DNA from 2 places in the Pseudoduganella sp. HUAS MS19 genome. Region 2 is predicted to be linked to the other one. Evidence: predicted binding sites of a transcription regulator. Region 2 holds the regulator's gene; the other holds the start of a gene.

Region 1 (12,246 bases), 220 kb from region 2:
CCGTAAGATGCTGTATCTGAACCCCGCCTTGCAAGCCTTGCCGCGCCTTGCGCTGCGCGGCACGCCGCCATCCCATTATCTGATCCGCAAAGCCCACGCGCCGGATCAGCTTTCGACACTGGAAGCGGCCTGCTACGCGCTGGCGCAGCTGGAAGGCGACGACCACCGCTACGACCGCGTCATCGCGGCCTTCGACGGCTTCATCGCGCAGCAGCAGGCGCAGGCTGCGCGCGGGCGCGGCGCTAGCTGAGAAGTTTCAGGCCAGGCGGCAGCGCTTCGCCCAGCATGCGCTGTTCGCTGGCCTGGTCGAGCTGGACCACCTCGCGCACCATCGCTGGCCAGCTGGGCGGCGCGCCCGCAACCTGAAGCCGGCGTACCACCTCGCTGCGCAAGCCATCGCTGATGTCGCGCGAGCGGTCGCCAGTCATGCGCGCCAGGTGCGCTGCCGCAAAGCCGGCCGCTTCAACCTTGCGCCAATCCAGCAGCATCACCGCCTGCAGCCATTGCTCCACCGTTGCCACCGGCGCCACGTCATGCGCACTGCCGTGGAACGGGCGGCGTGCACCGACCCGGCCCAGCGCCCACAGGTAACGGGTTTGCGCGGCCGGGTTCTTCGCCTTCGGCAGCTCGCCCACCATCCAGTTGCCGATTTCTGCCTTGTAGGCCGAGGGAATGCGTTCCAGCGAAGCGCCAAGGCGCAGCATGTCTTCTTCGCTGCCGTTGACCAGCGTGACGGGGCGGCGTCCACGTTCGCTGGCGTCGGCCTGCAGGTTGAAGGCAAAATCGTCGAGCAGGCGCAGTTGCGCGGGCGGCGGCAGGCCCCCGGATACGCGGCGCCACAAGGTCCACCATTCGGCGCACACCTGGTTGTCCTTGTGGTTCTGCACGCCCGCTTCGAAAGTCGCCCACAGCTGCTCGATACGCCATTCGTCCAGCGTATGGCCAAAGCCCGGGCGCAGGCAGTAGCCGGCCAGGTTCATCCAGGCGCGTTCATGTTCGGCCGAGCGGCGGCGGCCCTTGGCGCGCTCCATCAATGCATCGAACAGGCGGCGCAAGAGCGGAGTGGCCCAGCGTTCGCGGCTGCCAAGCAGGTGTTCAAGCTGGCTGCGTAGCTGGCGTACCTCCCTGGCGTCCACTTGCTGCGCGCGGCTGCCGAAGATGCGCTCGATCTTCTCCAGCGCCTCGGGCAGGCGTGCCGGCAGGGGGGCCTCGACGGCGCTATCGGCATTGGCCGCGGCATCGGCGTCGGCGCTTGCCTCCTCGACACCGGGGCCGGGCGCATCGCCTGCACCGTGCTCGCGCAGCTGGAATTCGAGCTGCCAGCGTTGGCCATTCCCCTCGCAATGGACTTCCAGCGTGCCGACTTCGGTCAGCGCGGCAGCCAATCGCACCGTGATTTCCTTGCGTGCACTGGCGTCCTTGCTGTCGCGCAGGACGGTGGCAATGGCCGGCAGCGCGGTCAGCTCCTCGGGCGAGAGGTCGGCCACGTCGCCAGCCTGCGGCGGCACGGCATCGGCCAGCGTGGTGGCGATGTGGAAGCGCACCGGGCGCCCGAGCCGCAAGGCAAAGCTGCGCTCATCCAGGCGCACTTCATGGCCGCTTGCGCTGCCGCGCGGCAGCAGGCAAACGGCGCGGCGCGTTACGCCCGCAGCGCGGGCATTATCGAGCAGCAGCCAATAGCTGCGCGGGGAACCGCCGGCGATGGTGGGCGCCAAGCCTTGCCGGCCAAGCGCATACGCCACGCCGCCGCGTGCGACGGCGACATCGGGATCGTCATTGTGCAGCACACGTACCTGCTGGCCGCGCCATGCCGACAGCGTATCGGTCAAACGCCTGGACAGCCGGGCTGCGCGGAATACGCCGCCGTTCAACAGCAAGGTATCGGGCACCGGAAGCTTGCCGTCGTCCGGCAGTCCCAGCGCCGCGCGCGCAGCCGTTGCATGCTGGCGCAGGAAGCCGGCCAGGTGGCGCGTGACGGCCGGATCGCTGGCGTAGGGCAGCCCGAACTCGACGATGCCGCCGCGTTTTGCCTGCGCCGGCTGCTGCATTGCGTTGTGCGGGAAGAAACCGTCCAGCACAATCTGTTCGACCTCTTCGCGCCGCAGCGCGATGGAACGGCTGCCGCCAATCAGTTTCGAGCCGGAACCGAGTAAGGTCACGCTGACCTGCGCGGGCGCATCGGCGGCGAGCAGCGCCTCCTTCGCAGCGCGGCAGCGCTCCGTGAGTTGTGCCAGGCGTGCCGCCGACAGGCGCTGCGGCGCAGCCGTGCTGCCGGCGCCGCCCGTGTCGCTGGCCAGGCGTTGCTCGGCCAGGTGGGCCAGCGCCAGGTCCATATTGTCACCGCCGAGGATCAGGTGGTTGCCGACGCCGATGCGGGTCAGTTGCGGTGCGCCGCCGGACATCTCGACCTTGACCAGCGTGAAGTCGGTGGTGCCGCCGCCGACGTCGGCCACCAGCACCAGCCGCGCCTCGGCCAGCTCCTGCGCCAGCGAAGCGCGGTGCCGGTACAGCCAGTCGTACAAAGCCGCCTGCGGCTCCTCCAGCAGCCGCAGCGAAGGCAAGCCGGCCATACGGGCCGCTTCCAGCGTGAGCGCGCGTGCACCTTCATCGAAGGATGCGGGTATGGTCAGGACGACTTGCTGTTGCTCCAGCGGCGCGGATGGAAAGCGCGTACTCCAGGCCGCCCGCAAATGCGCAAGATAGCTCGCGCTGGCGGCAACCGGGGATACCCGCGCCACGTCGTCCGAAGCGCCCCATGGCAGGATCGGCGCCATGCGGTCGACGCCGGTGTGCGACAGCCAGCTCTTGGCGCTGGCCACCAGCCGGCCCGGCACCTGCCCGCCCAGCTTGCGTGCCAGGCGGCCGATGACGGCGCCAGGCGGCGCTCCGGCCACGGCCGGCTCCGGCCATGGCAGGTGCAGCTCGCCCCCGGCAAATTCGCCGGCAACGGGGTGATAACGGGAAGAGGGCAGCAGCACGGCGCTGCCAACTTCGCCCGGCGCGGTGAGCTGTTCGACTTCGAACAATTGCACGTCGCCGCCCGGCGCGGCATAAGCGAGCACCGAATTGGTGGTGCCCAGGTCGATGCTGACCAGGTACTGCGTCATTGGCCTGCGCCGCTGCCACGTACGTCGAATTCGACCTTCCAGCGCTGGCCATCCTGCGCCACTGCCAGCAGTTCCAGCGTGCCCGACTCGCTGGCGCAGGCGTGCAGGCGCACCTGCACTACTTCGCCCGCGGAGCGCCCCTCGGGCGACAGCGTGGCCTGGATTTCGTTGAGCTCAATGAGTTCCTCCGGACCCCAGAAATCGAGCACGGTGCCAACCTGGTCCTGGCGGCGCACCGAAGAGCCGAAGAAGCGGAAGTGCACCGGCTCGCCCACCACCAGGCCGAACTCCTGGCCCGGCAGTTCCACTTCACTGCCTTCTTCCATGCCAAACGGCGCCACGCATAGCGCCTGGATCGGTGGCTCCATGCCGGGAATGGCCGGCATCGACGATTCCACCGCAACATAGTAGGAACGCGCCGTGCCGCCGCGGATGCGCACGCCGGCGCCGCGCCGCACGTAGCTGTAATAGGCCGCGCCGCGGGCCACTGCCAGGTCAAGGTCGGCGCCGCCCAGCATGCGTGCCGCTTGCGCGCCCTCCATGGACAGCCAGTCGTTGACGGTTTCCATCACGCGGCTGGCCAGCAGTTCGGACTTGAACACGCCGCCATTGAACAGCACTGCGCTTGGATGCAGGAAGGTGTGCGCCGGATCGACGGCAAAGCCCTCCAGTTCCGCCGTTGCGCCGGCCTGGCGTGCCAGGAAAGCCGCCAGGTGTTTGGTGATCGCCGCATCCTGCGCGTAAGGCAGGCCAAGCTGGGTCAGGCCGGCGCGGGCACGCACGGCAGGGCGCGCGGAAGCTTCCACTTTCGGGAAGAAGCCATCGGTGATGAAGGTCGTGACTTCGTCACGCGTCAGTTCGGTGCGGATCGTGCCGCCGATCAGCTTCGAGCCGCGGCTTGGCACCACGATCGGCCAGTTGGCCGCCTGCGCGTTGGCCAGCAGGTTTTCCTTGGCCGTGCGGCAGCCGTAGGTCAGCGCGCGCATCTGCCAGGCGTCGAGCTGGGTGCCGCTGGCTGCCAGCTTGCGCGCCACCAGGTGGGCCAGCGCCAGGTCCATATTGTCGCCGCCCAGCAGGATATGGTCGCCCACGGCCACGCGGTGCGGTTCCAGCTTGCCATCGCGCTCGAGGATGGCGATCAGCGAAAAGTCGCTGGTGCCGCCGCCGACGTCCACCACCAGGATGATGTCGCCCGGTTTCACTTCCTTGCGCCAGCGGCCGTCGCTGTTCTGGATCCAGCTATACAGGGCCGATTGCGGCTCCTCCAGCAGCGTGACGTTTTCGTAGCCGGCAGCGCGCGCCGCTTCGGCAGTGAGCTCGCGCGCGGCCGGATCGAACGATGCAGGGATGGTGACCGTGACCGCCTGTTGCGAGAACGGCGCGTCAGGATGGGCATGGTCCCAGGCTGCGCGCAGGTGTTTCAGGTAGCGCGTCGACGCTTCCAGCGGCGACACGCGAGGCACTTCTTCCGGCGCGTCATGCGGCAGGATGGCGGCGCGACGGTCGACGCCGGGGTGGCACAGCCAGCTCTTGGCGCTCGCCACCAGGCGGATCGGCGTGGTGGCGCCACGGCTGCGGGCCATTTCGCCCGTCACTGCTGGCTGAGCGTCGGGAGCGGCCCAGGGCAGGGCCAGTTCGCCGGCTGCCAGTTCGTCCGGATGCGGCAGGTAGAGGAAGCTTGGCAGCAGCGGCATCTCTTCCACCGTGCCAGGTGCGCTGAGCTGGGGCACGCCCAGCACGCCGTGCCTGGTCTTCTCGCCGTCGCTGCCGGCCAGTTCAACATACGACAGCGCGCTGTGGGTGGTGCCAAGGTCGATGCCGATGGCAAAACGAGGATCGCTCACAGTTCCACCTCGGCCGGTGCCAGTACCTTGGCGTCATGCGCTTCGGCCAGTTTCGGCAGGCGCACGCTGGAGGCGCGCCAGCCGCGGTGGCTCAGGGTGCCGGTGAACGGCGCCTGGCCGACCACATTGCCGGTCAGGCGCACGGCGGACGCGTCGAAGCCTTCCGGCAGGGTCACGCGGCTGCCTTCCGCTTCGCTGCGAACGGCGTCGATGGTGAAATGTTCGCGCAGGACTTTGGAACAGCCTTCATGCACCACGCGGGCGGCGGCGCCGATATCGGCGTCGGAGTAGCCGGTGAGGTTTTCCTGCGTAAAGTCGATCAGGCGTGCTTCGCGCTGGAACAGCGACAGCAGTTGCAGTGCTGCGTCAGGCGTGGCTTCGCGCAGGGGCGCGGCGGCTGGTGCCGGGGCAGGGACGGGGGGCGGTGCCGGAGCGACCAGCGGGCCGACGCTGTCGTCACGCACGCGCGCGGCGAATTGGGCATCGCCCAGGGTCTTGAAAAAGGCGCCGAAGGCGAGGGAAATCCGGCTCCCAAAGGAGGGCAGATTGTTCGATTTACTCATGTTCTTGGTCTTTGAATGTCGGGGGATATCCCGGAGGAGTGCGCATGATACCAGCTTGGCTTGCGGCCGCGGCGCGGGCGGTTTAGAATACTGTATGAATATACAGTAATATTTCGAGGCAGCCCATGCAGGACCATGAACCAGAAGGGCAAGTGATGCTGCCGCCGCAATCGCTCAAGGCCCAAAAAGGGCGCGGCGCGGTATCAAACATGCAAGGAAGGTATGAGTTGCAGGCGCGGGAAGCGTTCGATGACGGCTGGGCGCCCGATCCGGACGATGCCGAGGCCGAACTGCGTCCGCCGCGCACCATCGTCACGGCGGAAACGGCCAAGACCATCCTCACGCGCAACCAGTCGCCCGATATCCCGTTCCGTGTCTCGCTCAATCCTTACCGCGGCTGCGAGCATGGCTGCATCTATTGTTTTGCCCGGCCGTCGCACAGCTACCTCGGCCTGTCGCCCGGGCTGGATTTCGAAACCAAACTGTTTGCCAAGGTCAATGCGGCAGAATTGCTGCGCGCCGAATTGTCCAGGCCGGGTTACCAGGTGGAATCGCTGGCACTGGGGGTGAATACCGACGCCTACCAGCCCTGCGAGCGCGAGTACCAGCTCACGCGGCGCGTGCTGCAGGTGTTGGCCGAGTGCAACCACCCGGTGGGCCTGATCACGAAGTCCTCGCTGATCGAGCGCGACATCGACATTCTGGCGCCGATGGCGGAGCGTAAGCTGGCGGCGGCATCGATCACCATCACCACGCTCGACAGCAAGATATCACGCACCCTCGAGCCGCGTGCCGCAGCGCCGGCGCGCCGCCTGCGCACGATCGAGACGCTGGCCAAGGCCGGCATTCCGGTTGGTGTCAGCATCGCGCCGATCATTCCATTCGTGACCGAGCCCGATATCGAAAAAATCATGTCCGCCGCACGCGACGCCGGGGCGGTGATGGCGACCTACGTCGTGCTGCGCCTGCCGTGGGAAGTCAGCCCGCTGTTCAAGGAATGGCTGGAAGCGCATTTCCCCGACCGCGCAGCGCGCGTCATGAACCGTGTCCGCGACATGCGCGGCGGCAAAGACTATGAAGCCGAATTCGGTTCGCGCATGCGCGGCGAAGGCGTGTGGGCCGACCTGATCCAGCAGCGCATCGAAAAAGGCATTACCCGCTTCGGCTTCCATGGCCGCCACAGCAAATTCCGCTCGCTCGACTGCACCCAGTTCAAGCGCCCCGATTACATCCCACCCTCCGGCGCCCGCGCCCGGGCCGCTGCGCAAGCGGGGCAGATGGACCTGTTCTAGGCGGCGCACGGTGAACCTGGTGCTTACCGAGGGGCGCGCGAGGCAGGCCGCTTGCCTTGGTCTTCCATGTCTTGCTGCAACAGCGCCAGATGGGATTCGATCGCATGCACGTGCTCATCATGCTGGCCCATGTCGCGCAGGGCGGCGGCCAGGCGCAGCAGGTATTCGATGTTGGGGCCGCTTGGCCCGGAAGCGGCAGCGATGTGGCGCGCGATTTCCTCCACGCTGGCTTCGCCCAGCCAGGCCGCGTTGTCGGCGGCGGCGATGTAGATCAAGCCTTCTTCCACGCCTCCGGCTGCAAAGTGGATGTCGATCGCCACCCGCAGGTAGCCGTTTTTCTCGCGATGATCGAGGTGTGCGAACTCTTCCGGCGTGACGAGATAGGCCATGCCGTGGCAGACCGCGCCCTCGGCAGGAATCAAGGTGGCCACGCGGCCCGGCGCGTCGGGCGTGCCGCGATGGTCGTGCGAGCCTTGCCAGAAACGGCGCGACCAGCCGAAGATATGCGCGGGCCGGCGCGCGATGAAGGGAAAATCCGCCTTGTAGATCAGCGAGCCATAACCGAACAGCCACACCTGGTGGTGGCCGTCGAACTTGTCCATAGCCTTGTTGGCTTCAATCGTATTGTGCGACATGCGGCAAATTATAGGGAATACTCGCCAAGCACGCTGATGAAGCGTTCCGCAGCGGGGGACGGCGTGCGCGAAGTCTTGGTATAGATAAAGAACTTGCGCTTCAGCTCAGGCTCGACCAGCGGGCGCATTTCGAGTCCATAGCGGCGCACCATCGGTTCCGCGTACGGCAGGCAGGCGGTAATGCCGAGGCCTTCCGCCACCATGGCCAGGGCGGTGGTCATGAAGGTGACCTCGTTATAGGGGGCCAGCGTGGTCATGTCGCGCAGCAGGCGCTCGGTGAACTGGCCCTGCAAGGCAATGAGGGGAAGCTGGTTAACCTCCGCCCACGCGACCTTGCGCCGTGCGGCCAGCGGGTGAGCGGGCGGAAAGACCACGACAAACGGCATCTCGAACAGCAGTTGCGCATCCACTTCGGCCGTGACGTCGCGCTCCGGCCCAATCCCCACATCCACCTCGCCGCTCACCACGCGCGCGGCCACGTTATCGACCGCGCAATCGACCAGTTGCACCTGCACGTCGGGATAGGAGGCACGGAAGGCGCCAATCACCTGCGGCAGCAAGGTACAGGCCATCATCTGCGGTGCGGCGACGCGCACGATGCCTTTTTTCAAGGCTTTGCGGCTGGCGATATCCGCCATTGCTCCATCCAGGTCCTGCAGCATCTTGTCGAATAGCGGATAGAGCTCGCGCCCCACCTCCGACAGCTGGACGCGCCGCGTATTGCGCTCAACCACTTTCACGCCCAGCAGCTGTTCCAGCTCCTTGATCTGCCCCGACAGGGCGGACTGGGTGACATGCAGCAGGTCGGCGGCCGCGGTGAAGCTGCCGGTACGGGCCACTGCGACCAGGGCGCGCATCTGGCGGATGGTTGGGCTCATCAGGAAAACTAATAAATGGACGTGAAAATATCGTTTGTATGATAGCTGAAACAAGCGTTTAATGGCGGGATAAAAAGGAGCCCTGCCATGAAAATCAAGCAAATCCACCACGTTGCCTACCGCTGCAAGGACGCCAAGGAAACCGTCGAGTGGTACGTCAAGCACCTGAACATGAATTTCGTGCTGGCCATCGCGGAGGATGAAGTGCCTTCGACCAAGGCCCCGGACCCCTATATGCACGTCTTCCTGGACGCCGGCCAGGGCAATATCCTGGCCTTCTTCGAGCTGCCGACCCAGAAAGAAATGGGGCGCGACGAAAACACCCCGGCCTGGGTGCAGCACCTGGCGCTGGAAGTGGCGTCGATGGACGAACTGCTGGCCGCCAAGGAGCGCCTGCTCGCCGCCGGCATCGAGGTGCTGGGCCCCGTCAACCACACCATCTTCAAGTCGATCTATTTCTTCGACCCGAATGGCCACCGCCTGGAACTGGCGGCCAACACCGGCACCCCGGAAATGATGCGTAAGCTGGACGATGTGAAGTGGGAAATGCTGGAAGAATGGGCTAAAACGAAAAAGGCGCCCAAGCACGCTGCATGGATGCACGCCCCACAAGAGTAAAGATTCAAAGCGAAGGAATCACATGAAATTAGCCTCCCTGAAAGACGGCAGCCGCGACGGCCGCCTGGTCGTCGTCAGCCGCGACCTGAAATCCTGCCAGCCGGTGCCGAACATCGCCGCCACCCTGCAGGATGCGCTGGATAACTGGGACGTCGCCGCACCGCAACTTCAACAGATCTACGCCCTGCTGAACCAGGGCAGCGCATCGGGCGCCCAGCCATTTGACGAAAGCCTGTGCCACTCGCCGCTGCCGCGCGCCTACCAGTGGGCCGACGGCTCCGCCTACATCAACCACGTGGAACTGGTGCGCAAGGCCCGCAATGCGGAAGTGCCGGCGTCGTTCTACACCGACCCGCTGATGTACCAGGGCGGCTCCGACAGTTTCGTCGGCCCGCGCGACCCGGTGTTCGCGCTGGACGAAGCCTGGGGCATCGACCTGGAAGCGGAAGTGGCGGTCATCACGGGCGACGTGAAGATGGGCGCCAGCGACGACGACGCTGCCAGGGCAATCCGCCTGGTCATGCTGGTCAACGACGTTTCGCTGCGCAACCTGATTCCGAACGAGCTGGCAAAGGGCTTCGGCTTCTTCAACTCCAAGCCGGCCAGCGCCTTCTCGCCGGTGGCCGTCACGCCGGAAGAACTGGGCAAGGCCTGGCAGGACAACAAGCTGCACCTGCCGCTGCTGGTGCAGATCAACCGCCAGCCGTTCGGCAAGCCCAATGCCGGCGAGGACATGACCTTCAGCTTCGCCCAGCTTGTGGCGCATGCCGCCAGGACGCGCGAACTGTGCGCCGGGACCATCATCGGCTCCGGTACCGTTTCGAACAAGCAGGGCAGCCTGCACGGCTCGAGCATTGCCAACGGCGGCGTGGGCTACTGCTGCCTGGCCGAAGTGCGCATGTACGAGACCATCGAAGGCGGCAAGCCGCAAACCGGCTTCCTGCAGTTCGGCGACACCGTGCGCATCGAGATGCACGACGCGCAAGGCAAGACCATCTTCGGTGCCATCGACCAGACCGTGCGCCATTACGGGGACCGTGAATGAAGCTCTACACCTACTTCCGCAGCTCGGCCGCCTACCGCGTGCGCATTGCGCTGAACCTGAAAGGGTTGGCGTATGAAGCAGTGCCGGTGCACCTGCTGCGCGATGGCGGCGAGCAGCTGGCGCCGGCCTATCGCGAAGTGAACCCGGCCGGCCTGGTGCCGGCGCTGGAGGACAACGGCATCGTACTGACGCAATCGCTGGCCATCATGGAGTATCTGGAAGAAGTGCACCCCATGGTGCCGCTGTTGCCGCAGGACGCCGTGGGCCGCGCCCGGGTGCGCGCGCTGGCGCAGACGGTTGCCTGCGATACCCATCCGCTGATGAACCTGCGCGTGCTCAAGCACATCAAGGGACCGATGGGCCTGAGCGAAGAGCAGAAGATGGACTGGTACTACCATTGGATGGGCGAGGGCATGCAGGCGCTCGAGGCGCACCTGGAGCGCGACGGCGACATGGGACGATTCTGCTACGGCGATACGCCGACCATTGCCGACTGCTGCCTGGTGCCGCAGGTGTACAACGCGCAGCGCTTCAATATCGACCTGGCGCCGTATCCGAACGTGGCGCGCATTGCGGAAAATTGCGCCGGCCTGCCGGCGTTCATGGCAGCGCATCCTTCCGCCCAGCCCGACGCGGAGTAGTCAGGACTGCACGACGCGGTTGCGGCCTTCCTTCTTGGCCCGGTACAGCGCCTTGTCGGCGCGCACCAGCAGGGAGGAGGGCGTATCCGCTGCGCCGTGCGGATCGGCTGCCGCCACGCCGATACTGATCGTCAGCTCCACCTCCACCCCGGACGCCGTCCGCACCCGCAACGCTGCCGCCCGTTCGCGCAAGCGCTCGGCCGCATGCGTGGCCACTGCGATATGCGTCTCCGGCATCAGCAGCACGAATTCCTCCCCGCCGAAGCGCGCCACCGTATCGACCGCGCGCAGGCTCGCTGTCAGCAAGGTCGCAGTCTGGATAATCGCCTGGTCGCCGGCCTCGTGGCCGTACGTATCGTTGATGCGCTTGAAATGGTCGATATCGATCATCAGCAGCGACAGCGGGTGGTGGAAGCGGCGTGCCCGTTCCAGCTCCTGCGCAATCTGCTCCGTCATCCTGCGCCGGTTGGCGATCCCGGTCAGCGGATCGGTGGCCGCCAGTTCCTCCAGCTTGCGGTTGGCCTGCAGCAGCTCCAGCGTGCGCTGCAGGATGCGCTCTTCCAGGTTGCTGCGTTCGCACGCCAGCTCGCGCATGGCGCGGCGCCGCGAGCGCAGCGACAGCACCAGCGCGGAAATCAATATGCCCTGGAAGGCGATCAGCGCGCCGGCCGAGATGATTTGCCAGCGGTACAGCTCCCACACATTGTGCGGGCGATTCAGCATTACCGCATCCTGCGGCATATTGCGCAGGCCGGCCCGGCGCGCCGTCGGGTAGTCGAAGTAGTAGCCCTGCACCTGGCTGGTCATGGCCGGCTGGCCGAGCAGCAGGCGCGCCACCATGCGGCCCACGGCTTCGCCGCTGACGACATATCCGCCCGCCACGCCCGGCATGACCAGCGATTCGGAGTGGGTGAACAGCGGCGCTTTGGTGGCGGCTGAGATCTGCAGCGCCAGCTCGCGCGGCTGGATGCGTGCGTGCCCTTCGCCACGCAGCGAGGCCAGCATGAAGATTGCGCTGCTGCGGTCCAGGAGCGCCGCGCGCCGGCGCAGCTCGTCCACGCTGCCATCGTCCCAGATCTCGAAGCGTATGCCGGGAAAGCGCGGCATGACGCTGCGGATGCGGTCAAGCCAAAGCTGGCAGCGCGCGCTCTTGTCGCCGACGATGGCAATGTGCCGCACATTCGGCGCCACCAGGGGAATCACGCCGATCGCGCGCGCAAAATCGGACGTCACCTCGTAACCCATGCCGTCGCGCGGCAGCCACTGGTCGCGGCCATGGTTGACGTAATGGCGCGGCACGCCGGCAAACAGTTCGGGATGGCTGGACAGGAAACGCGCCGCGACGAAGTTCTCGGTCACGATGGCGTCGAATTTGACATCGGCGTACTTGGTGGCGAGGTAGGGCGCCATGCCCTCCTGCGCCTTGTCTTCGCCCACCCGGTTGGCGTCGAAGCGCTCTTCGAAAACGGCCGGCGTCGCCCCCTGGCTGCTGCGACCCAGTTCGTCGTACATGCCCTTGTGTACCAGCCTTTGCCAGGCCGAGGAAGAATCGGCGCCGAGCGAGTACAGCACCAGCACGCGCCGCTCCCCGGCCAGCGCATGGGCACAGGTGCTGGCAAGCCA
Region 2 (12,246 bases):
AATTACGGCGGCCGTTCGCAGCGCCGCAACTCCCTGGCTTACCCTGGCCTGCGCGGCGCCAACCAGTTGCTGAACGCCTGCGCGGCGCTGGCAGCGCTGGAGGCGCTGAAGTTGGAATTGCCGGTCGGCGCGCAGGAAGTGCGTACCGGCCTGGTGATGGTGGAGCTGCCGGGCCGCTTCCAGGTGCTGCCCGGCCGTCCGACCGTGATCTACGACGTGGCGCACAACCCGCACGCTGCGGCAGCGCTGGCGCAGAACGTCGGCAATATGGGCTTCAGCCCTTATACCTTCGCGGTATTCGGCTCCATGCACGACAAGGATATCGACGGCGTGATCAAGGCCATGGCGCCGTGTGTCGACCATTGGTGCCTTGCCAACCTGCCATCGCCGCGCGCGGCAACTGCATCGGAACTGGCGGCCAAGGTGCAGGTAATTGAACCGAAAATGGGTGAAAAAACCGCCAATATTTTCGATGACCCAGGCCAGGCATTCGCAAATGCGATGAGCAGGGCGGGCGAGAATGATAGAATTGTGGTCTTTGGATCATTCCTGACTGTCGCCGGCGTCATGGCGGCGAAAAAATCCTCACTCCACTGAGAACATTCCGCATGGGCTTGTTATCGAAATTTGGCAAAAACAAGCAAGATGCTGCTGCTGAAGACAGCGGCTACTACCGCGCACAGGACGACAGGGCACTGGACGAGAAGGCCCGCTCCAAGCGCGCATCCAGCGCTGGCGCCGACGCGGCGCCGCGCCGCAACAACAGCAAAAACGCAGCCGATCCGGTATTGCCGGAGAAAAAGCGTGCGCGCCGCCGCCTGGTTGGCGCCATTGCACTGGCGCTGGCCGTTGCCATCGGCCTGCCGATGCTGCTCGACTCGGAGCCGAAGTCGACGGTGTCCGATATCGCCATCAACATGCCGTCCAAGGACAAGCCGGGCGAGCCGCTGAATGGCGGCCCTGCCGTGGCCCCAACGCCGTCGCTGGAGCAGCCGGCTCCCGCCGGCAACAAGCCGGCCGCTACGCCATCCTCGCGTACCGTGGCACCGGTTGCCGCAGCCGGCGCAGCGCTGGATAAAGGTGAAGAAATTGTCCACGTGCCGGCCAGGCCGGCCGTGACCGAACCCGCCAAGCCGCCCAAAGCGGCCGAACCGAAAGTTGCCAGGGCCGAGGTAAAGCAGCCCGACCCGAAGCCCGAAGCGAAGAAACCGGAGCCTAAACCGGAAGCCAGGCCAGCTCAAACCGACGATGCGCGCGCCATGGCTATCCTGGAGGGCAAGCCTACCGAAGCAGCCGCTTCGACCAAGTATGTGATCAAGGTTGGCGCCTTCGCCGCAAAAGAGAAAGTGGACGAGCTGCAGCGCAAGCTGGGCGAAGCCGGCATCAAGTCCTATGCGCAGAAAGTCAACACCGCCAACGGCGAATTGACCAGCGTGCGAGTCGGCCCATTCCCGAACAAGGAAGAAGCCGAAAAGGTCAAAGCCAAGCTGGGCAAACTGGGCCTGAGCGGCAACCTTACCCCGGCCTGAGAGTACGATTCGAGGCTGCGCTGACGTGACGATTTTCGATTACCTGGTTATTTTCGTGCTGATCGCATCCATCGTCATCAGTACCATGCGCGGCCTGGTCAAAGAAGTATTGTCGCTGGCAGGCTGGATCGTCGCCTTTGTCGTCGCCAACGCTTATGGTCCCTGGCTGGCACCCATGCTGCCGGAAGCCCTGCCGGGCGCGGTGGTGCGCCTGATCGTTGCCTTCATTGCACTGTTTATCGGAGTGCTCATCCTCATGGCCTTGCTGACCATGGCAATCAATGCGCTGATCGAAGCCGGCGGCCTGTCGTTTGCCGACCGCAGCCTGGGAGCGCTGTTCGGGTTCGGCCGCGGCATTGTGATTGTGCTGGTTGGCGTCATATTGTGCGGGATGACTTCGATGCCCAAGCAGGAATTCTGGCAGAACGCGCTGTTGAGTCCGATGGCGGAATCCGGCGTGCGTACCGTGAAACCATTCCTGCCTGCCGCGATGGCGCAGCATGTCCATTTTTAGAATTCTTTAAATCCGCAGTACCAAGTTTAGGAGCACACCATGTGTGGCATCGTCGGCGTCGTATCCCACCAACCAGTCAACCAGATGCTGTATGACGCGCTGCTGCTGTTGCAGCACCGCGGCCAGGATGCGGCAGGCATCGCAACCAACCAAAGCAACACGTTCTCCATGCACAAGGCCAATGGCCTGGTGCGCGACGTGTTCCGCACCCGGAATATGCGTTCGCTGAACGGCAATTCCGGTATCGGCCACTGCCGCTACCCGACCGCCGGCTCTTCCAGCGAAGAAGAAGCGCAGCCGTTCTACGTCAACGCGCCGTTCGGCATCACCCTGGCGCATAACGGCAACCTGACCAACTGGGAACAGCTCAAGGACGAGATGTTCAAGATCGACCGCCGCCACATCAACACCGACTCCGACTCGGAAGTGCTGTTGAACGTGCTGGCGCACGAGATCCAGAAGGCTTCCACCGGCTTCACCCTGGCCCCGGCGACCCTGTTCCAGGCCGTGACGGTGCTGAACAAGCGCGTGCGCGGCGGCTACGCAGCCGTGGCGCAGATTGCCGGCACCGGCATGTTGGCCTTCCGCGACCCGAACGGCATTCGTCCGCTGTGCCTGGGCGTGAACGAATCCGCCGACGGCACCGAATACATGATCGCCTCCGAATCCGTGGCGCTGGAAGGCATGGGCTTCCGTTTCGTGCGCGACGTGCTGCCGGGCGAAGCGATCTTCATCGACATGGACAACAAGCTGCATGCGCAGATCTGTGCCGATGCGCCGAAGCTGAATCCGTGCGTGTTCGAATATGTGTACCTGGCGCGTCCCGACTCGGTGATCGACGGCGCCTCCGTGTACAACACCCGCCTGAAAATGGGCGAATACCTGGCCGACAAGATCAAGCGCGAAGGCCTGGCCGACGACGTCGACGTCGTGATGCCGATTCCCGATTCCTCGCGTCCTGCCGCGATCCAGCTCGCCATGCGCCTGGGCGTCGATTACCGCGAAGGCTTCATCAAGAACCGCTACATCGGCCGCACCTTCATCATGCCGGGGCAGGCGATGCGCAAGAAATCCGTGCGCCAGAAGCTGAACGCCATCGGCGACGAATTCAAGGACAAGGTCGTGCTGCTGGTGGACGACTCCATCGTACGTGGCACCACCTCGCGCGAGATCGTGCAGATGGCCCGCGAAGCCGGCGCCAGGAAAGTGATCTTCGCCTCCGCCGCGCCGCCGGTGCTGTACCCGAACGTGTACGGCATCGACATGCCGACCCGCGACGAACTGATCGCCCACGGCCGCACGCTGGACGAGATCTGCAAGGAAATCACCGCCGACGCGCTGGTCTACCAGGACCTGGAAGACCTGAAGAAAGCCATTGCCGACGTCAATCCTGCGCTGACCGAATTCGAGGCTTCCTGCTTCGACGGCAAGTACATCACCGGCGACGTCTCGGCCGAGTACCTGGACCGCATCGAGCAGGCGCGCCACAACCCGACCAAGGCCAAGGTTGCCGAAGACGCGGCACGCACGCAACTGAACCTGAATACTGCCACGACGGAGTCCTGATGAAGAACTACGGCTTCACGACCACCATCCTGCACAACGACCGCCAGAAAGGCATCGAGCACGGCTCGCTGCACAAGCCGATTCACACCTCGGTGACTTTCGGCTATGCCGACGCGCGCCAGCTGGCGTCGGTGTTCCAGGGCAAGGAGCCGGGTTTCCGCTACGGCCGCCAGGGCAACCCGACGGTTGCCGCACTGGAGGACAAGGTCAGCAAGATGGAGCAGGGCGTGGGCACGATCTGTTTCGCCACGGGCATGGGCGCCATCGGCGCCGTGTTCCAGGCGCTGCTGCGTGCCGGCGACCATGTCGTGTCGTCGTCGTTCCTGTTCGGGAATACCAACTCGCTGTGGCAGACGGTGGCGGGGCAGGGCGTGGGCGTGGACTTCGTCGACGCCACCGACGTGGCCAACGTGGCCGCGGCGCTCAAGCCTGAAACGCGCATGGTGTTCGTCGAAACGATCGCCAACCCGCGCACCCAGATCGCCGACCTCAAACGCATCGGCCAACTGTGTGCCGAGCGCGGCATCCTCTACATCGTGGACAACACCATGACGTCGCCTTACCTGTTCCGTCCCAAGGACGTCGGCGCCGGCCTGGTGGTGAACGCGCTGACCAAGTCGATTGGCGGCCATGGCAATGCGCTGGGCGGCGCGCTGACCGATACCGGCGCATACGACTGGAGCAGGTTCCCGAATATCTTCGAGAACTACAAGAAGAACCCGGTGGTGCAATGGGGCCTGGTGCAGATCCGTGCCAAGGCGCTGCGCGATTTCGGCGCTTCGCTGGCGCCGGAAGCCGCGCACCACATCGCCGTTGGCGCCGAAACGCTGGCGCTGCGCATGGACCGTACTTCGGCCAATGCGCGCGCCCTGGCCGAGATGCTGGAAGCCGACGAACGCGTGGCAGCGGTGTATTACCCGGGGCTGAAATCGCACCCCCAGCATGGCATCGCAGCCGAATTGTTCAAGGACTTCGGCTCGTTGCTGAGCTTTGAGCTGAAGGACGGCATAGACTGCTTCGACTACCTGAACAAGCTGAAGCTGGCGATCCCGACTTCCAACCTGGGCGACACGCGCACCTTGGTGATCCCCGTCTCGCACACCATCTTCTACGAAATGGGTCCCGAGCGCCGCGCCTCGATGGGCATTGCCGACAGTCTGATCCGCGTCTCCGTCGGCATCGAAGACACTGCCGACCTGATCGCCGACTTCCGGAACGCCCTCGACTGATACCGTTCAGCCCGTGTCACACCATGGGGTGTGACCCCATGGTGTGACACGGCCTCGGCCGTATCAGTGGGGGATGCCGAAGATGGCGGCGAAGCGGGCCTGCTGTTCGGCTGTCGCGGCAGGGTCGCGCAGCAGGTAGGTTTCCAGCATGCCGAACTGCTCGAGGCGCAGGCCGATGTCCTTGAACAGCGGGGCGAGGTCGGGCGCTTTGCTGGTGGCGACGATGTTGTTCAGCAGCGGGTCGAGGTCGATGCCGCTGATCGCTTTTCCGATGCGGACGATGTCGGCCTGGCTGTATGTCTTGCCCTTGTGGCCAAATTCCTTGTACATCTCGTTGAGCAGCGTGTCGAGGCTCACCTTGCCCTTGCTGGCCTTGCGCAGTTCCACGTCCATCGCCAGGCCGGCTATCGTGCCGCCGCCGTAGACCAGCAGCCAGTTGCGGTGCTTGTCTTTTACCGCTTCGCGCACGGTGACGGTCAGGCCCTGTACCTTGCGTGCGACATTCTGGCCGCGCGCGAGGTTCTCCAATTGCTGGATCAGCATGGTCCGGTCCATCAGCTTGTTGCGCGCCATGGTGGTCACGGTGACGTAGTCGTTCACGCCTTCCTTGAACCATTCTTCGCTTTCGTTCCTGGGCACAAGCGAGTGTCCATTCCAGAAATGGGCCAGCTCGTGCGCCATCACCTTGCCCCAGATCGGGCGCGAGACTTCGCTGCCGTCATCTTTCAGGTATTGGCTGAAGGAGCCTGCAAACGCTCCGCCGTCGCCGCTGTCGCCCTGGTTGATCACGACCAGGAAGCGGTCGGCTACCGGGCCGCGGCCATATAGTTTTTGGTAGCTGTTCATCTGCTTGTCGATCATCGATACGAAAGCGTCGCGCCGTTTCCAGTATTGCTTGCCCATCACCAGCGTCATCTCGACGCCGCCGGCCTTGAACGTTTCCGAACGTGCCGTGCCGAAAAAGAGGGCGTTGTTTACCAGCTCGCGCCGCGTGTCGACAACGAAGACGCCAGGCTTGCCGGTGCTGCGCCACGGCGTGTTGGCTTTCCATCCCATCGGCAGGTCGAAGGTGACTTCGGTCTGCCCGAGCATTTTTACGCCGGGGACGATGAACAGGGGATAGCCGACCGACATCAGGCCTTCATCGGTGTGGTAGGACACTTCTTCATTCCCGCCCGGCCATTGATATTTGTCGTGCTCCAGGCGGATGTCGTAGGACAGGCGCAGGCGGCGGTCGCCGTCGACGTCGTATTCGCCTTCACCCTTGTCGTTCAATACGACGGCATTGCCGGCCATATCGCTTACCTGCAACTTTTCGATCAGGTCGGCCTGGCCATTTTTGAGTTGCGGTATCGGCATGCAGTTGAATAGTGCCAGCTCGCGGCCTTCGACCCAGACGTCGGCTTCGATATGGGCGCGCCTGGCTTCCTTGTCGATGCTGAGGCGGTAGTGGTTGGTCTGCTGATCGAAGGCGAACGCGGATTGCGCTGCCAGCATCGCGGCTGCGACGCAGAATGGCTTGAACATCAAGATCTCCCCGGTTGTGGTGTGTGTTTTGTGTGTGACTTTAGGTTAGCGCAGCCACCCGGGGACGGTGGCTGCGACGAACTGCAGGATTGGCGGTACAGGCTGCACGCTTAGCGTAGCGCTTTTTCCACAACTGCCTTCATGGCGGGCATGGCGCAGCGCAGGGCGGCGTGGCCGCAGTCGGTGTCGAGCACCGTGGCTTCCTCCTTGCGCAGCTTGGCGAAGGCAATCGCCGGTGCCGGATTGACCAGGTGGTCCTGTGCTGCGTTGATAGCGGCCACGCGCGCCTTGATGCGGGGCGCGGTTTCTTCCAGCTTGCCGCCTTGGGCGATATCGTGCCCCAGCACTGCGCGGATCTGCCACAGGGAGTTGTTGGCGTCCATGCCGTCAGGATCGGAGGACTGGCTCTCGCGGAAGAACTTTTCGAAATCCTTCGGCGCTGTGCGCGCGCTGCGGTGCGCCGGGCTGTCGAAGTTCATGGCGAACAGCAGGTTGTACATCGGCAGCGGCGGGTTCTTTGCGTAGCGGCCGCCTGCAGGTATTCAGGGTGCCAAAAGTGCGATAGCCGATGGCGCAATCGCTGATGGTGGCTTTGTTTTCGAGCTGCAGGTCGCCCATGTTGGCGAACTGTTGTTGCGGGGCGGCGGCGTACGCGCTGGAAAACGATAGTGCGAAGGCGCACAGGATGGAGCTGAAACGGCGGACGTGCATGTTATCTCCTCTTCTTTTTTTCGATGCAGGAAGGATAAGCCGGGGGGCGTGCGATAGCACTTGGGTGCGACAGACGGCAGGAATCGGGGAGCAGGCTGGCTTAAAACGGCACGGCGCCGGGCATGTCATAAGGATGGCGCCAGCCGGGAAGGGCCCGGATGCGTCCTAACCAGCCCGCCACGTGGGCAGGGTAGCCGACGTGGGCTTGCTCGGGCCAGAACATATAGCCGCAGATGGAGAAGTCGGCGATCGTGGGCTCGGCGCCCAGCAGGAATTGGCGGCTGTCGGAAAGCTCTTCGTCCAGGCGCGCGATGTCGGCGTCAAAGCGCGCGCGCATCCAATCGAGCACGCCGGGCGGGTAGCCTAGCGGGTCAAAGCGCTGGCCGTAGCGCAAGTGGGGCAGCGAGGTGCCGATGCGGTTGGCTTCCCAGAACAGCCATTCGCGGCAGCGTGCCAGGCGTTCGGGCGTTTCGCCGCCGAAGGCTTGGCTGTGTTGCGCCAGGAATAGCAGGATGGCGTTGGATTGTACGTAGGGTTGGCTGTCGTGCACCAGCAACGGAACCTCGCCGTAGCGCGCCAGTGTGCGGAATGGTTCGGGACGCGCCGCGCGTTCGAAGCGCAGGTCGACTTCTTCGTATTCATATGGCAGCGCTGCTACTTCGAGCATCAGCCGCACCTTGAAGGTGTGGCCCGATTCGGCACTGCCATACAGCTTGAACATCAGTGCCAGGTCCGCATCAGACCTACTGCCAGTCCTTCCAGCGCGAAGTCGTCTTCCGGGCTGACGGTGATGATTTTGAAGTCCGGATTTTCCGGCAGCAGTTCGATCTTGCTGCCCGTCTTGCGATAAGTCTTGACCGTGACGTCGTTGCCGATACGGGCCACGACGACCTGGCCGTTGCGGGCGCTATCGGTCTTTTTCACGGCCAGCAGATCGCCATCCATGATGCCGATGTCGCGCATCGACTCGCCGCGCACTTTCAGCAGGAAGTCGGGCTTGGCCGAAAACAGCTTGGGGTCGACGCTGTACGTCGTCTCCAGGTTTTCCTGTGCCAGGATAGGCGAGCCGGCGGCGACGCGGCCGATCAGGGGCAGGGAGACCAGCATGCCCGCAGGTACGGCAGGCATGTCGTCGAATTCGACACTGGCGCGCGACGCCTGGCGTGGCGCTGCCGTGCCGGTGGCGGCGCCGCCGAAGTTGCCGGTCAGGCGGATGCCGCGCGAGGTGCCGGCGGTGATTTCAATTGCGCCCTTGCGTTGCAAGGCTTTCAGGTGTTCTTCCGCGGCGTTGGCGGATTTGAAGCCAAGCTCCGCCGCGATTTCTGCGCGGGTTGGCGGGAAGCCGGTGCTGTCGATCGCATCCTTGATCAGGTTGAGGATCTGTTCTTGTCGTGCTGTGAGCTTGATCATGGCGCTATGGTCACTATTGTGGACTGTGGATATAGACAGTCTGTATTTTTGTACAGTATGAAAGGAATTGCAAGCAAATTTGTTGCAATGGCAGAAAATATTCGGCTTAATGTCGATTCGACAAGCACTTGGAGGGCAGGATGGGACGGTTTGCTTTCTTGCTGGCGGCGGGGATTTCTTTGTTCGGTGCTGCGATCCATTTCGCGGCGCCTTTGCTGGGAGCGCAGTGGTATGCCTTGCTGCAGGCGCCGCCCAAAGTCGTGGCTTCAGCCCAGGCGGGGGGCCTGCTGGCGCCAGCAGGCGCCGCCGGTATCGGCGTGCTGATGCTGGTGTGCGCCTTGTATGCCCTGGCCGGAGCCGGCAAGCTGCGCTGGTTGCCGTTCGCGCAGATGGTGCAAGGGGCGCTCGCCGCGCTGTGTTTGCTGCGTGGCGTGCCGGTGCTGCCTTTCCTGTACAGATTTCCCGACCGAGCCTGGACGTTCGACGTCGTTGCTTCGCTCATCTGGCTAGCGGCAGGCCTGGGCTTCCTGGTCGGGATTCTTGCCCCGCATCGCAGCGAGCCGCCTGCGCCAACTGCGGGCCGGGAGCAGGCGCCCGTCGCTTGAGCAGGCGCGCAGCGGGCGTGGCGGCGCGCCTGCTGCGTTAAACTGCTGCCCCATCCCGCCATCCTGTTTTCCCGGAGTTTTTTTGCCCGCGTTCCTGAACACTTTTTTCGCCGGCCGATGCCGTGCTGCTGCAGGTTCTTGCTTCGCCGCCTTGCTGTGTTTTCCCGCTTTTGCCAGCCCAACCTTGCCCCCGCTGCTGGCGGACTACAGCCATACGCAATGGGGAGCGCAAGACGGTGCCCCAAACGATGTTGTCCAGTTCGCCCAGACTGCGGACGGCTGGCTGTGGCTGGCGTCGCCTTCCGGCTTGTACCGCTTTGACGGCGTGCGTTTCGAGCGCGTTGACCAAGTGCGTGGCCAGCGCCTGCAATCGACCAGCGTACTGGGCTTGCTGGGCACGCCGGACGGTGGACTGTGGGTCGGGCACCGGTTCGGCGGAGTGAGCCATGTCAAGAACCAGCGTGTGACGCTGCACAAACCTGGGGCCGGCTTGCCGAATGGCGCGGTGATGAGCATTGCGCGCGGCCCGGACGGCGCGATCTGGGTGTCGACTTCGCAGGGCTTGGGACACTTGGCTCCCGGGGCTGAGCGCTTCACTACGGTCAGCAGCAGTGGCTTGCCGCAGGGGCTGATATATAAAGTTCTGTTTTCGCGCAGCGGCATCCAGTGGGTCGCCACCGCGGGCGGCGCCTACTATCGCAAGCCTGGCGCACAGCGCTACCAGCCGGCCTGGCCCAGTATGCCAATGGCAGCGATGGACGAGGCGCCGGATGGCACCATCTGGGCCTCAGATGGCGTCGATAAACACTACAGGCTATACATGTCGCGACCCAGTGCAAGCGCGCGGCCCCAGCCTGTGCCAGGCGGCACCGGCATCCATTTCGACCGCGACGGGGTCATGTGGGTGCTGAAGCTGCACGCGCTCGAGCGGCGCGTGGCGCCTTATCTCGCCTGGCCAGCGCCGGCGTTGGACCAGCCGCCGGCGGCGCAGCAGCTTGGCCGACAAAATGGCCTGCCTGGCTGGCTGCCGCAGATGTGGTTCCAGGACCGCGAAGGGAATATCTGGATCGGCAGCTCGACCGGTATTGACCGCCTGCGGCGCAACCAGCTGCGCCCCCTGGTGAGCAGCGTAGCGTTGAGTCGGCCTGGTGTGATCGCCGATACAGGCGGTCGCGTGTTCATCGGCGACCAGCTGGGGCCATTGCGTAGCGCCGACAAGGATGGCTTGCGGGAAGTGGCCGGGCCGATGCCGCTCGGGGCCTCACATCGCGCGCCAGACGGCACGCTCTGGGTCGGCGACCACACCCACCGCTGGCGCCGCACCCCGGGCGGCAAGTGGATTGGCTTACCGCTTCCGCCACTGCTGAAGGGATCGCGCGTTCTGGCCATGCAGACTGGGCGCGATGGGCGGATGTGGGTTTCCATGCAAAAGCACGGCTTGTTCAGGGTTGATGGTGAGCAGTGGCAGCGCGGCGGCGGCCTGCCGGGATTGCCAACGGCACGGGCGCTGGCGCTTGCCCGCGATGCGGATGGCAGGATTTGGATCGGGTATGTCGGCGGTGCCGTTGCCTGCGTGGATGGCGATCGCGTGCGCCTGTATGGCCAAGCCGACGGCCTGAAGCTGGGGCATGTCCAGTCGCTGCTGACAGACGGGGCGCGGATCTGGGCCGGCGGCGAGTTCGGCCTCGCCTATCTGGACGGCAATCGCTGGCTCGACGTGGCGGTGCCAGCGCGCGGCGTGTCGGGCATGGCGCGCACGCCCGATGGTGAACTGTGGCTGCACGGTGCCGACGGGGTGGCACGCATCGGCGCGCAGGAAGTGCAGCGCTTGCTGGCCGAACCTGGCAGCCCGGTCGCGTTCGAGCGTTTCGACGGCCCCGGCAGCCGAGGTGGTGCAGAACAGGTGGGACCGCTTCCCAGCCTGGTCCAGGGAACCGATGGGCGGCTATGGTTTACCACCCCGAGCCAGGTTTCCAGCATCGATCCGCGCCGCATTCCGCGCAATCCATTGGCACCGCCGGTGCAAATTGTCTCGCTGCGCGCTGCGGGAAAGCGCTATGACGGCGCACAGATTGCGCTGCCGGTCGGGACAGGCGAGCTGGAGATTAACTACACTGCCCTGGGCTTGCTCATGCCGGAACGGATGCATTTCCAGTACAGGCTGCATGGCCTGGACACCAGATGGCACGATGCCGGCAACCGGCGCAATGCCGTGTTCAACAATCTGGGGCCGGGAACCTACCGCTTCCAGGTGATCGCGGCGAATGAGGACGGCGTGTGGAACCGGGACGGTGCGCAGGCAACGATAACGATTCCACCGCGCTTTGTGCAAACCGGCTGGTTCGCCGCATTGCTTGCGATGCTTGGCGCGCTGGCCCTGTACCTGCTGTACCGCTTGCGCCTGCGGCAGATCACGCGGCGCATGAATGGCCTGATGCACGCCCGCCTGGCGGAGCGTGCGCGCATCGCACGCGGCTTGCACGATACCTTGCTGCAGAGCGTGCAGAGCCTGATCATGTTTTTCGACATGCAGGCGCGCAGTCTCCCGCAAGACCGTGAGCGCGAAAAGATCGAGCAAACCTTGAAGCTGGCCGACCAGTTAATGGTCGAAGGGCGGGACTGTATCCTCGACCTGAGAACTGCGGCGGAGCCGCGTGAGTTGGGCCAGGCGCTGCGCGATTATGGCGGCGTGCTGCTGCATGAGCGCTTGACGGTGGCGGTGCAGGGGCGGCCGCGTGAGTTGAAGCCGCAGGTACGCGATGAGCTGTATGCGATTGCGCGTGAAGCGCTGTTCAATTGCGCGCGGCATGCCGGCGCCACCCGGGTCGAACTCACGCTCGACTATGGCCGCGACAGCGTCGTCATCACGATCAGCGATGATGGCTGTGGCGGAGCCCGCGAGCGCGTGGGGCATTATGGCCTGGCGGGGATGCGGGAGCGGGCCGGTTCGGTCGGCGCCGCGTTGACCATCGCGTCGACGGCGGGCGAGGGCACCTCGGTCGGGCTGCGCATCGCGGCCGGCCTGGCCTATGCGGACATGTTTTCCCCCGGGCTGTTTGCGCGCTGGCGCCGCCGGCCGCTGGTGCAGCAGGCACGAGCGTGTGGTGGATAAGCCGCGATGTTGCTGTATGGGAAACGTTATCCGCTGCCGCCGC

What was found. Region 2 encodes LexA, which represses DNA repair genes until DNA is damaged. Its sites were predicted from a motif close to ACTGTATNNNNATACAGT; they were not measured.
Region 1: the regulator LexA is predicted to act here: its motif matches at 5,604-5,621, upstream of ACWBU6_RS21635 (PA0069 family radical SAM protein).

What each region holds. Positions count from the first base shown of each region.
Region 1 covers NZ_CM132133.1:4,721,467-4,733,712, reverse strand. The annotation lists gene ACWBU6_RS21655 (tRNA-uridine aminocarboxypropyltransferase) at 1-250, shown strand, start outside; gene ACWBU6_RS21650 (Hsp70 family protein) at 243-3,107, opposite strand; gene ACWBU6_RS21645 (Hsp70 family protein) at 3,104-4,951, opposite strand; gene ACWBU6_RS21640 (DUF2760 domain-containing protein) at 4,948-5,514, opposite strand; gene ACWBU6_RS21635 (PA0069 family radical SAM protein) at 5,640-6,806, shown strand; gene ACWBU6_RS21630 (gamma-glutamylcyclotransferase) at 6,830-7,441, opposite strand; gene ACWBU6_RS21625 (LysR family transcriptional regulator) at 7,450-8,319, opposite strand; gene ACWBU6_RS21620 (VOC family protein) at 8,407-8,937, shown strand; gene ACWBU6_RS21615 (fumarylacetoacetate hydrolase family protein) at 8,960-9,982, shown strand; gene maiA (maleylacetoacetate isomerase) at 9,979-10,623, shown strand; gene ACWBU6_RS21605 (diguanylate cyclase) at 10,624-12,246, opposite strand, start outside.
Region 2 covers NZ_CM132133.1:4,938,078-4,950,323, reverse strand. The annotation lists gene folC (bifunctional tetrahydrofolate synthase/dihydrofolate synthase) at 1-597, shown strand, start outside; gene ACWBU6_RS22690 (SPOR domain-containing protein) at 609-1,529, shown strand; gene ACWBU6_RS22685 (CvpA family protein) at 1,555-2,043, shown strand; gene purF (amidophosphoribosyltransferase) at 2,083-3,609, shown strand; gene ACWBU6_RS22675 (cystathionine gamma-synthase family protein) at 3,609-4,838, shown strand; gene ACWBU6_RS22670 (M61 family metallopeptidase) at 4,902-6,365, opposite strand; gene ACWBU6_RS22665 (hypothetical protein) at 6,476-6,865, opposite strand; gene ACWBU6_RS22660 (glutathione S-transferase family protein) at 7,177-7,797, opposite strand; gene lexA (transcriptional repressor LexA) at 7,797-8,486, opposite strand; gene ACWBU6_RS22650 (hypothetical protein) at 8,627-9,091, shown strand; gene ACWBU6_RS22645 (sensor histidine kinase) at 9,276-12,203, shown strand.